Regions from separate parts of the Vibrio celticus genome, predicted to be linked through region 2. Evidence: predicted binding sites of a transcription regulator. Region 2 holds the regulator's gene; each other region holds the start of a gene.
The links. Region 2 encodes PurR, which represses purine synthesis genes. Its sites were predicted from a motif close to TNANGNAAACGTTTNCNTNA; they were not measured.

Region 1 (3,283 bases), 1.4 Mb from region 2:
AACCGTGTTGCTTATTTCTGCGTTGTTTATTCTGTTAGCGAGCAGGCTCGATTCAGGAACCTTCCTCTCGATAGGTTGGGGTGGGGTTGGCCTGTTAGCGATAGTGATGCTGGTGGCGCGTCCTTTGAGCGTGTGGTTCAGCGGGATCGGTACGGATCTTACTTCTGCGGAAAAATGGTTTTTGAGCTGGATGGCGCCGCGCGGGATCGTGGCTGCCGCGGTTTCTTCTCTGTTTGCAATCAAGCTTCAAGAAAAACAATTGATAGAAGGTGCAGACCTGCTGGTACCAATGGTGTTCTTGATCATCATCGGTACAGTTGTGATTCAAAGCCTCACCGCGAGTTGGTGGGCAAGAAGGCTAGGTGTGACTCAAGAGAAGGCACAAGGCGTTATCTTCTTTGGTGCGACTCAGTTTTCACGCCAGTTTGCCAAAGTATTGGCGACACACAACATCAATAGTGTGCTTGCCGATACCAACTGGGAAAGCATTCGCTTAGCACGCATGGATAACTTGAATGTCTACTTTGGTAACCCAGCTTCGAGTCACGCTGAAAATAATCTGGAATTGGATGGAATAGGGCGTGCGATGATCGTGTCGCCTTATCGTCAAACCAACCCGTTAGTTAGCATGCACTATCAAGACGAGTTTGGTGGAAATAAGGTGTTTGAGCTTGAATCCTCAGAGAATAAACATGAAAGGCACCAGGTGAGCCGCGATGGCAATAGAAGTCTGTTTTCGGAAGGGGTTACCTATTCTAAGCTTAACTCACTGATGGCTCAGGGTAGCCAAATTAAAAGTACAGGTTTGACCGAGGCATTTGATTTAAAAGAGTTTAATGCTTTGTATCCTAAAGCCATTCCTCTTGGGGTGATCACTGGCGGTGATTTCCGTTTAATGACACAAGGATCTGAGTTGGAAAAACTCATATCAACGGAGTGTGAGCTTATTAGTTTATTACCGCCTTCTGAACAGACGGAAAAAGTTGATAGTCCAGATAAGTAGCAACGAGCGCTTCATCAAAAGCGAGTCACCCCGTTTTAAAAACGAATAGCTAAGTACCAAAGCATCAAAAAAGCCGCAACGTTCATCACGTTGCGGCTTTCTAATTTATTTATATGCGCTGCGGACTATTTCGAGTGAAATTGCTCACAAGCGATCATGGTGTTCTCGATTAGGCTCGCCACCGTCATTGGGCCAACACCACCCGGCACAGGTGTGATGAAGCTTGCGCTTTCTTTCGCTACGTCGTATTCAACGTCACCCACTAGTTTGCCAGATTCCAAACGGTTGATACCCACATCGACCACAACAGCGCCTTTCTTAATCCAAGCGCCAGGAATGAAGTTAGGTTTACCAACGGCAACTACAACAACGTCTGCTTGACGCACGTGACCTTCAAGGTCTTTGGTGAAGCGGTGACATGTTGTCGTCGTACAACCTGCTAGAAGAAGCTCTAGCGTCATTGGGCGACCTACGATGTTTGATGCGCCAACCACAACCGCGTGCTTACCACGTAAGTCGATGTTGTAACGGTCAAGCAGCGTGATGATGCCTTTTGGCGTGCAAGAGCGAAGCTTAGGCATGCGCTGAGCCAAACGGCCGACATTGTAGGGGTGGAAGCCATCAACGTCTTTTTCTGGCGTGATACGCTCAAGAACGTGAGTGCTATCAATGCCTGCTGGTAGAGGCAGTTGAACAAGAATACCGTCGATTTCTGGATCGTCGTTCAGTTGGTCTACCAGTGTTAACAATTCGTCCTCTGTCGCAGTGGCTGGCAAGTCGTAAGATTTAGATACGAAGCCAACTTCTTCACACGCTTTACGCTTACTTCCAACGTAAACCTGAGAAGCAGGGTCTTCACCCACTAAAACAACCGCTAGGCCCGGAGCGCGTAATCCAGCTTCAGTACGAGCTTTTACACGTGCAGCAACTTCGGAGCGAACCGTTTGAGAAATTAGCTTTCCATCAATATTTTGAGCAGTCATGAATTTCCTTAGTATTGATATTCAAGTTAGTGGCTGATGTTTTTGGCGCATTATTCCAGAAAATCTTTTTGATTACCATCAAGCAAACGTTTGCTTTGGTCTATTTTTCAACACTTATATGTTTGTTGGCCTTTTTTTACCCACTTAGATCAGAATGTTACATAAAGCCGTTGCTTTACTGATTCGAATTCGTATAATTCGTTCCTGTAGCGCGCCCTTAGCTCAGCTGGATAGAGCACCTCCCTTCTAAGGAGGTGGTCGAAGGTTCGAATCCTTCAGGGCGTGCCATTATTCTATAAGGCCTGATAACTTTTTAAGTTGTCAGGCCTTTGTCGTTTCTGGCCTTTGTAGTTAAGTATATGGTCAAGTAACGATGAATCTACAGGTATGGCAAAGTGAAAAAAAGCCCACGATCAGAGGTCAATTAAGTGGGCGAATAAATCTTAACTTGTCGCTTCAAAGTTTGCGATAGCTCCTCTGGCGACTAAAACATAAGCTATTGCATGAGTGGGTTATTAATTGGCTTTCCAATATCGGGCAGTGGTCTTTCGTTCGTATCCCCATAACCAATCTTAAATCTGACTCGATTTATGCAAATTTTGTCGATTTGTGGAGTCATCAAATCAAATTGATTAAACCTCTCTTCAAGGTGTGAATGTTGTTCTTTATACGCCTGAATTACACGACGTAATAAGCGATAGAAGTCTACCTCTTCGAAGCCCAACGCCGCGATTCTCGGAGAAATAAACCTTAACACCGTAGCAAAGTGACCGGTTAATAAGTCGTGGACCAAATAGTGTGGCGGTAATCGTGTGAGGTTTTCTTTGATAGATCCGTCAAGCGAGTTTAACTCGGGAAACTCTTGATTGACGATTCTTAAGTCGCCATGGAAGTCTTTGATAATACAACCACAAGGTATATTGTCTTCTAGAACTAGAGTGATGTTTTGTCCATGCGCAACAAGACCAACGCCATACTTACACAACGCCATACTTACACATCAAATGGTAGAGTGGGACTACGACATGGCTAAACAGTTTTTCTAGCCACTGCTCAATAGTGATACCTGATGCATCGATTAGAGAACCAATTAAAGGCTTTCCGTTGAGGTCTCCTTGCATCAAAGCTGCCATAGTGATTGGACGTTTATGTTCTGCAATGATGTGCTCAGCACGCTCACGCCAAATGCACCCCAGATTGTTTTAGCAGGACTTGCAGGACTTGCAGAACTTGCAGGCTTTGCATTGGCTTGCGGGGGGACTTTGCTACAAACACTATTCAGAAATCCGTTAGCAAG
Region 2 (3,283 bases):
CAGATCCTTGAGTCGGGTCGGCTTGGCAGAAGACTGCTCAGCTTTTTCTTCTTTAGCAAAACCTAGAGACGTGGTTGCAAGCTGCAAGATTTTCTCTTGATCTTGCCAGAGGCCTTCAGGTAAAGCGAAATATTTAGTAACGACAGGGAAACCACGTTTTTTGTAGACGTATGGTTGAAACCCTTGTTGTTCGAATTGTTTCGTTGTGCCTTTGTCTGCGCGTATGTGCAACTGGTCATTTACAACCAGAGCAAACATAGTGTCATCAGCAAAAAGACCGAAGCCACCAAACATTGAGCGTGATTTTATTTTTCCTAGGGACTCAAATAACTTCATCGAGTCCTTTAGTATCGGTTTATCCATGTTATTTATCTCGGTGTATTTGAACTACGCCACCAAATAAGCAGGTCCGAGAGATTAGCAAAATGTTGCAATTAAATTGTCAATAAGCCGTAAATTACTAAATTATTAGTAGTTACTGCATTTTGCCATCGGTAACCCCGCTACCATACCAACGAGTGGTTTAGGCCGGAAGCTTTGCGTCTCACTCTTTCGAGTGGTTTGCCCTGTGCGTGACTGATTGAATAGAATAAAGTTTTTGTTGAATGAAGCTCACAGTTGATATTTCAAAATGTGACATTGCTTCAATTAATGATCTTTCATTTATGCATAAGGGTTCATTATGGTTGCTGATAAAAAAAGCGCACCTAAAGGTGCGCTTGATGAAATTAAACTCGAATTATCAATTAATTTAACGTCTTAACTGTACTTCGTTCAACAATTTCAGGGTGCATTTCGAAGACGCGTTTTTCGTGGTCTTTGTCTTTGATGCGCTCCAATAGAATTTCGAATGCATTCTTACCAACACGACGTTTTGGTTGGTGAACTGTCGTTAACGGCGGAGAGAAGTATTCAGCGAGTTCGATGTTGTCGTAACCGATCACTGAGATATCTTCAGGAATGCGGATGCCTTTTTCTTGCAGTCGGCTCATTAAGCCGAGTGCCATTGTGTCGTTAAAGCAGAATACTGCCGTTGGACGATCTTCCATCTCAACGATTTGTTCTGCAGCAAGAACAGCCGTATCACACTCAAAGTTGCCTTCGATGATCATATTTTCATCAGCAGAAATCTTTGCTTCGTTGAGTGCGCGCTTGTAACCGGCAATACGTTCAACACATGCTGCTTTGTCTAAGTGGCCACTTAAACATGCAATCTTAGAGTGACCGCGTTCAATAAGGTATTTGGTCGCTAGGTAGCCACCTTCTTCTGAGTTATCGATGATCTTATCAGCCTGAGAGCTCTCTGGACCCCAGTCCATGATAACTTTAGGGATGTCAGCGTGACGGTCTAACATCTCTCTTAGTTCTTCAGTTAGGTCAGAACACATAACTAAGATGCCATCTACACGTTTCTCTGCAAGCATTCGAATGTAGTCACGTTGCTTCTCATAGATGCCGCCCGTATTACACAGGATCAAAGTGTAACCTTGACGGTAGCAGTAGCTTTCAACACCATCGATAACTTCAGAGAAGAATAGGTTAGTTGATTGAGTCACTAGCATGCCAATAGTGCGTGTTGTATTACATTTCAAGCTACGAGCAACAGCACTTGGTGCATAGTTCAGTTCATCTACGGCTTTGTTTACTTTTTCTTGAGTTGCTTCTGCAACAAAGCGAGTTTTATTAATTACGTGAGAAACGGTTGTTGTTGATACGCCGGCTAAGCGAGCGACATCTTTTATAGTGGCCATGGTTTTATCCTATTAGAAGCTACTTTCCCAAAGTACGGAATAAAGTAGCCGTTAAGCTACCTAACTAAGAGCTTAAATTTGTAGGGCTCTTTGGGTACTAAAGTGCTAAAAAACAAAAAACCGCTATTGAGCGGCTTGTCTTAACACCGAAATGCTCTGAACTTTAATAAGCATAGCATTTCGTGAATGTTTCATATTTTATCGTTTGCGGTCACAATTTTAGACTGACTAGAAATTACTCGCAATAAAATTCACCCAGAAATCCGGGTGAATTGTCACATTCTGCTGAATTTATTTACCTAGTCATCCAATAAGCTATTCACCGGCTAAATATTGAGTGTCTAATTGACAGAATGCGAGTAGCAAAGATGAGACGGAGGCGTAGAAACCGAATTCATCAACGTCATGACATTTCACGTTGAACTTTGGTACCCAAGTCAGCAATTGTTGTTCGATAAACTGCTGTTGAACGGCAAATGAATTCTCTAGCTCTTCTTCAATATCCGTTTCGTTTGAACGAATGATTAAGTTACCAAGGAAATCGAGTTCAATAGCAATGTGGTCTGCTGGCTCTTTTAGATCTTGGTTCACGACTAAGTTGTGTTTAGCCATGATCTCTTCCATATCTTTTGCTGGCTTATCATTCAAGAGGCCAGTTTCGCCGATATACATTGAAGCGTAAGGAAGAGCGCCGTGTTTATCTGTCTTTAAGAATAGGTCGCAAAAGTCTGCAGACAGTTCTAGCTGAGCATCTTCACGTGTTTGTAGGCGGTTCAGCGCATCCACTAACTTATCAATCGCTGGCTTTAGTGTCTCATTTTCGCCTAAACCAGTTAGGAAAGAACGAATTTCAACAGAGTGGTAGTGATCGAGTTCTTCTTGAGTGAGCTCTTTGGCAAATAAGCTTGATAGCCACCAGTATATTTCTGCTCTTTGCTCGTTGAACGCTTTCGTATCTTTCATTTGTTAGATCCTGACTTAGTCTTGTGATGTTGCTTATATGCATCTTGAAGTCACTTGGGCATAAGCACACCAAGGCTGAATAACAAGGCTATTTGCAAAACGCAAAGTTACTCGTTAGTAGTAATGCCTATATTGAATTGCGATGGACGATAAATAGCAAGGTTTAAGATTGTCTTGTATCAAAAAAAATCCATGTTTCTGGCTTTTATCTTCTGTACCACTAGAATTGTTACTAGTTATGAATAGAATAGTCACTGAAACTATTAAATAAGAAAAGTGGTGTAGATGAGCTATCACGTATTAGTCGTAGAAGATGATGTGGTAACCCGCAGTAAACTGGTTGGATACTTCCAGAACGAGGGTTACACAGTGAGCGAAGCAGAAAGCGGCGCTCAAATGAGAAACGTGTTAGAAGAAAACAACGTTGACCTCATTATGCTGGACATCAACTTACCAGGCGAAGATGGATTGATGCTAACTCGCGAATTACGCAGTCAATCAGACATTGGAATTATTTTAGTTACTGGACGCACGGATAGCATCGACAAGATCGTTGGCCTTGAAATGGG
Region 3 (3,283 bases), 1.8 Mb from region 2:
TGCTTTACGTGAAGCGATGTTTGCTGGGTTAGCTTGAAGATCAGCAATGATTGCGTTTGCTTTCTCTTCCCACTCAGCAGGAAGCTCGCCGTTAGTACGACGTTTGAATTCTGCTGCTAGCTCAGGGTAAGCCGCTGCGTATGCGTCAAATTTAGCATTCCACGCTGCTTCTTTCGCTGCGCCTGCTTCTTTTGCATTCCACTCAGCTGCGATATCCGCTGGGATTTCGAAAGGACCGTGTTCCCAACCCAGTGCAGCTTTAGTTGCTGTGATTTCATCAGCGCCTAGTGGAGCACCGTGACAGTCGTGCGTACCTGCTTTGTTTGGAGAACCAAAACCGATGATAGTTTTAGTACAGATAAGAGTTGGACGAGGGTCTGCTTTAGCCGCTTCAATCGCTGCATTGATAGCGTCAGAGTCGTGACCATCTACCGCTGGGATTACATGCCAGCCGTAAGCTTCAAAACGCTTAGGTGTATCGTCAGAGAACCAACCTTCCACTTCACCATCGATAGAGATACCGTTGTCATCCCAGAAAGCAACCAGCTTACCAAGACCAAGCGTACCTGCTAGAGAACATGCTTCGTGTGAGATACCTTCCATCAGACAGCCATCACCCATGAATGCATAAGTGTAGTGGTCTACGATGTCGTGGCCTTCTTTGTTGAATTGAGCAGCAAGCGCTTTCTCAGCCATTGCCATACCAACAGCGTTAGTGATGCCTTGACCTAGAGGACCAGTCGTTGTCTCGATACCAGGAGCGTAACCGTACTCTGGGTGACCTGGAGTCTTAGAGTGCAGTTGACGGAAGTTTTTCAGGTCTTCAATTGAAAGCTCGTAACCTGCAAGGTGAAGCAGAGAGTAAATCAACATTGAACCATGGCCGTTAGACAAGATAAAACGGTCACGGTCAGCCCACTCTGGGTTTGCAGGGTTGTGGTTCAAGTGGCCACGCCAAAGAACTTCAGCGATGTCAGCCATACCCATAGGTGCGCCTGGGTGGCCTGAATTTGCTTGTTGAACACCGTCCATGCTAAGTGCGCGGATTGCATTGGCTAGATCTTTACGAGAAGGCATGTCTGCTCCTGAGTACATAAGCGATTTAAAAAAGAGATAATTGCTAAAGTTTTCATTTTTATTAGCGCGGGTATTCTCTCAAACGACTATTGCGACTGCAAACGTTTTACTGGCATTTTAACGGTCATTTTTCGCAATTTTCGAACATTTACATCACTTGGCAGTGGCTTATCTCAATCCATACGCAAACGATTAGTTATGACATATCATAAAAAAGAGCTTGTAATTCGACCGCTGGAATTTAGAATAGCCGTCTAGATGTAGAAACACCTACAAAATATACTGTATTTAATGGCGGCGCTTCCTAGCTTGCGACGCCATAAACTATTTATACCAAAAACTAAAAGTGGAGCTCTCATGGCTAAGCACCTATTCACTTCTGAATCTGTTTCAGAAGGCCATCCAGATAAAATTGCAGACCAAATCTCTGATGCTGTTCTTGATGCCATCTTGGAACAAGATCCAAAAGCACGTGTTGCTTGTGAGACTTACGTTAAAACCGGCATGGTTATGGTTGGCGGTGAAGTAACAACGTCTGCATGGGTTGATATCGAAGAAATCACTCGTGAAACAGTACGTGAAATTGGTTACGTTCATTCTGATATGGGCTTTGACGCTGACTCTTGTGCTGTTCTAAACACAATTGGTAAGCAATCTCCAGACATCAACCAAGGTGTTGATAAAGAAGATCCTAAAGAGCAAGGCGCAGGCGACCAAGGTATCATGTTTGGTTACGCGACTAACGAAACACCAATCCTAATGCCGGCTCCAATTACTTACTCTCACCTTCTTGTTAAAAAGCAAGCTGAAGTACGTAAGAGCGGTAAACTTGACTTCCTTCGCCCAGATGCGAAATCTCAAGTTACGTTCCAATACGACCAAGGTAAGATCGTTGGTATCGACGCTGTTGTTCTTTCGACTCAACACTGCGACTCAGTAACAACACCTGACCTACGTGAAGCAGTAATGGAAGAGATCATCAAGCCAGTACTTCCTGCTGAGTGGATCAACAAAGACACTAACTTCTTCATCAACCCAACAGGCCGTTTCGTAATCGGCGGCCCAATGGGTGACTGTGGTCTAACAGGTCGTAAGATCATCGTTGATACCTACGGCGGCGCAGCTCGTCACGGCGGCGGTGCATTCTCTGGTAAAGATCCATCAAAAGTAGACCGTTCTGCAGCTTATGCGGCTCGTTACGTTGCGAAAAACATCGTTGCTGCTGGCATGGCTGACCGCTGTGAGATTCAACTGTCTTACGCTATCGGTGTTGCTGATCCAACATCTATCATGGTTGAAACGTTTGGTACTGAAAAAGTAGCTCACGAAATTATCATTGAAGCAGTTCGTCAAAACTTCGACCTACGTCCATACGGTCTTCAAGAGATGTTGAACCTTCTTCAGCCTATCTACAAGCAGACTGCTGCATACGGCCACTTCGGTCGTGAAGAGTTCCCTTGGGAAGCGACTGACAAAGCAGCAATCCTTGCGGACTTCGCTGGCCTAAAATAATTTAGCCACTGCGATTTGTTTCTTTAAAGCCCTTACTTCTTAGTAAGGGCTTTATTTTTATGTACTTACCTTACTTTCACTCGCCATTCTCTTATATAACGCCCTTCTTTACCGTTAACCACTTAGTATAAAAAGCCGCTGATAATTTGTGTTTTCTAACACTACTGACAATAGTTAAGGTAACTCCTAAGCGATCAAGCTCACATTTAACTTAAATTAATTCAGTCTGATAACGTTCGTTAAATGCACGCTAGAACAAAAACTGGGATGACAAAGAGCAATTTAGCTCAACCCCATAACTCTCACACAAGCCACATCGATGAGCCTTATGGAATTATAACTAGGACGTTATTTAACTAGGGGGATCTATGCCTCGTACCGCGCACCCATCCGAACTGAACGATAAAAAACACAAGGTCAGCGATAAGGATTACGCTCGCACCATTCCTTGTAACCAAATCAGTATTTCCGCACCCTTTCATTGGTTGTCGCTTGCTCTGCATGACTTGGTAAGAATGCCATTAATCAGCGCATTCTACGGTTTGTGCTTCATGGGAGCGGCAATTGCCATTGTTCAGCTTGTCCAATGGCAAGGAACACACTTGGTCGTGATGCCAAGCCTGATCGTGTACATGCTAATAGGGCCGTTTCTTGCCTTAGGCTTATATGACGCAGCTTGGGAAAGAGAAAAAGG

Region 1: the regulator PurR is predicted to act here: its motif matches at 2,065-2,084, upstream of folD (bifunctional methylenetetrahydrofolate dehydrogenase/methenyltetrahydrofolate cyclohydrolase FolD).
Region 3: the regulator PurR is predicted to act here: its motif matches at 1,258-1,277, upstream of metK (methionine adenosyltransferase).

What each region holds. Positions count from the first base shown of each region.
Region 1 covers NZ_AP025463.1:933,687-936,969, forward strand. The annotation lists gene OCV19_RS04440 (cation:proton antiporter) at 1-1,003, shown strand, start outside; gene folD (bifunctional methylenetetrahydrofolate dehydrogenase/methenyltetrahydrofolate cyclohydrolase FolD) at 1,129-1,986, opposite strand; tRNA gene OCV19_RS04450 (tRNA-Arg) at 2,198-2,274, shown strand; gene OCV19_RS04455 (IucA/IucC family C-terminal-domain containing protein) at 2,483-2,977, opposite strand; gene OCV19_RS04460 (hypothetical protein) at 2,964-3,107, opposite strand; gene OCV19_RS04465 (iron chelate uptake ABC transporter family permease subunit) at 3,135-3,283, shown strand, end outside.
Region 2 covers NZ_AP025463.1:2,315,417-2,318,699, reverse strand. The annotation lists gene OCV19_RS10430 (TfoX/Sxy family DNA transformation protein) at 1-363, opposite strand, end outside; cyclic di-GMP riboswitch class I at 491-576, opposite strand; gene purR (HTH-type transcriptional repressor PurR) at 747-1,751, opposite strand; gene torD (molecular chaperone TorD) at 2,067-2,714, opposite strand; gene torR (two-component system response regulator TorR) at 3,000-3,283, shown strand, end outside.
Region 3 covers NZ_AP025463.1:447,372-450,654, reverse strand. The annotation lists gene tkt (transketolase) at 1-1,077, opposite strand, end outside; gene metK (methionine adenosyltransferase) at 1,435-2,589, shown strand; gene OCV19_RS02240 (DUF2189 domain-containing protein) at 2,958-3,283, shown strand, end outside.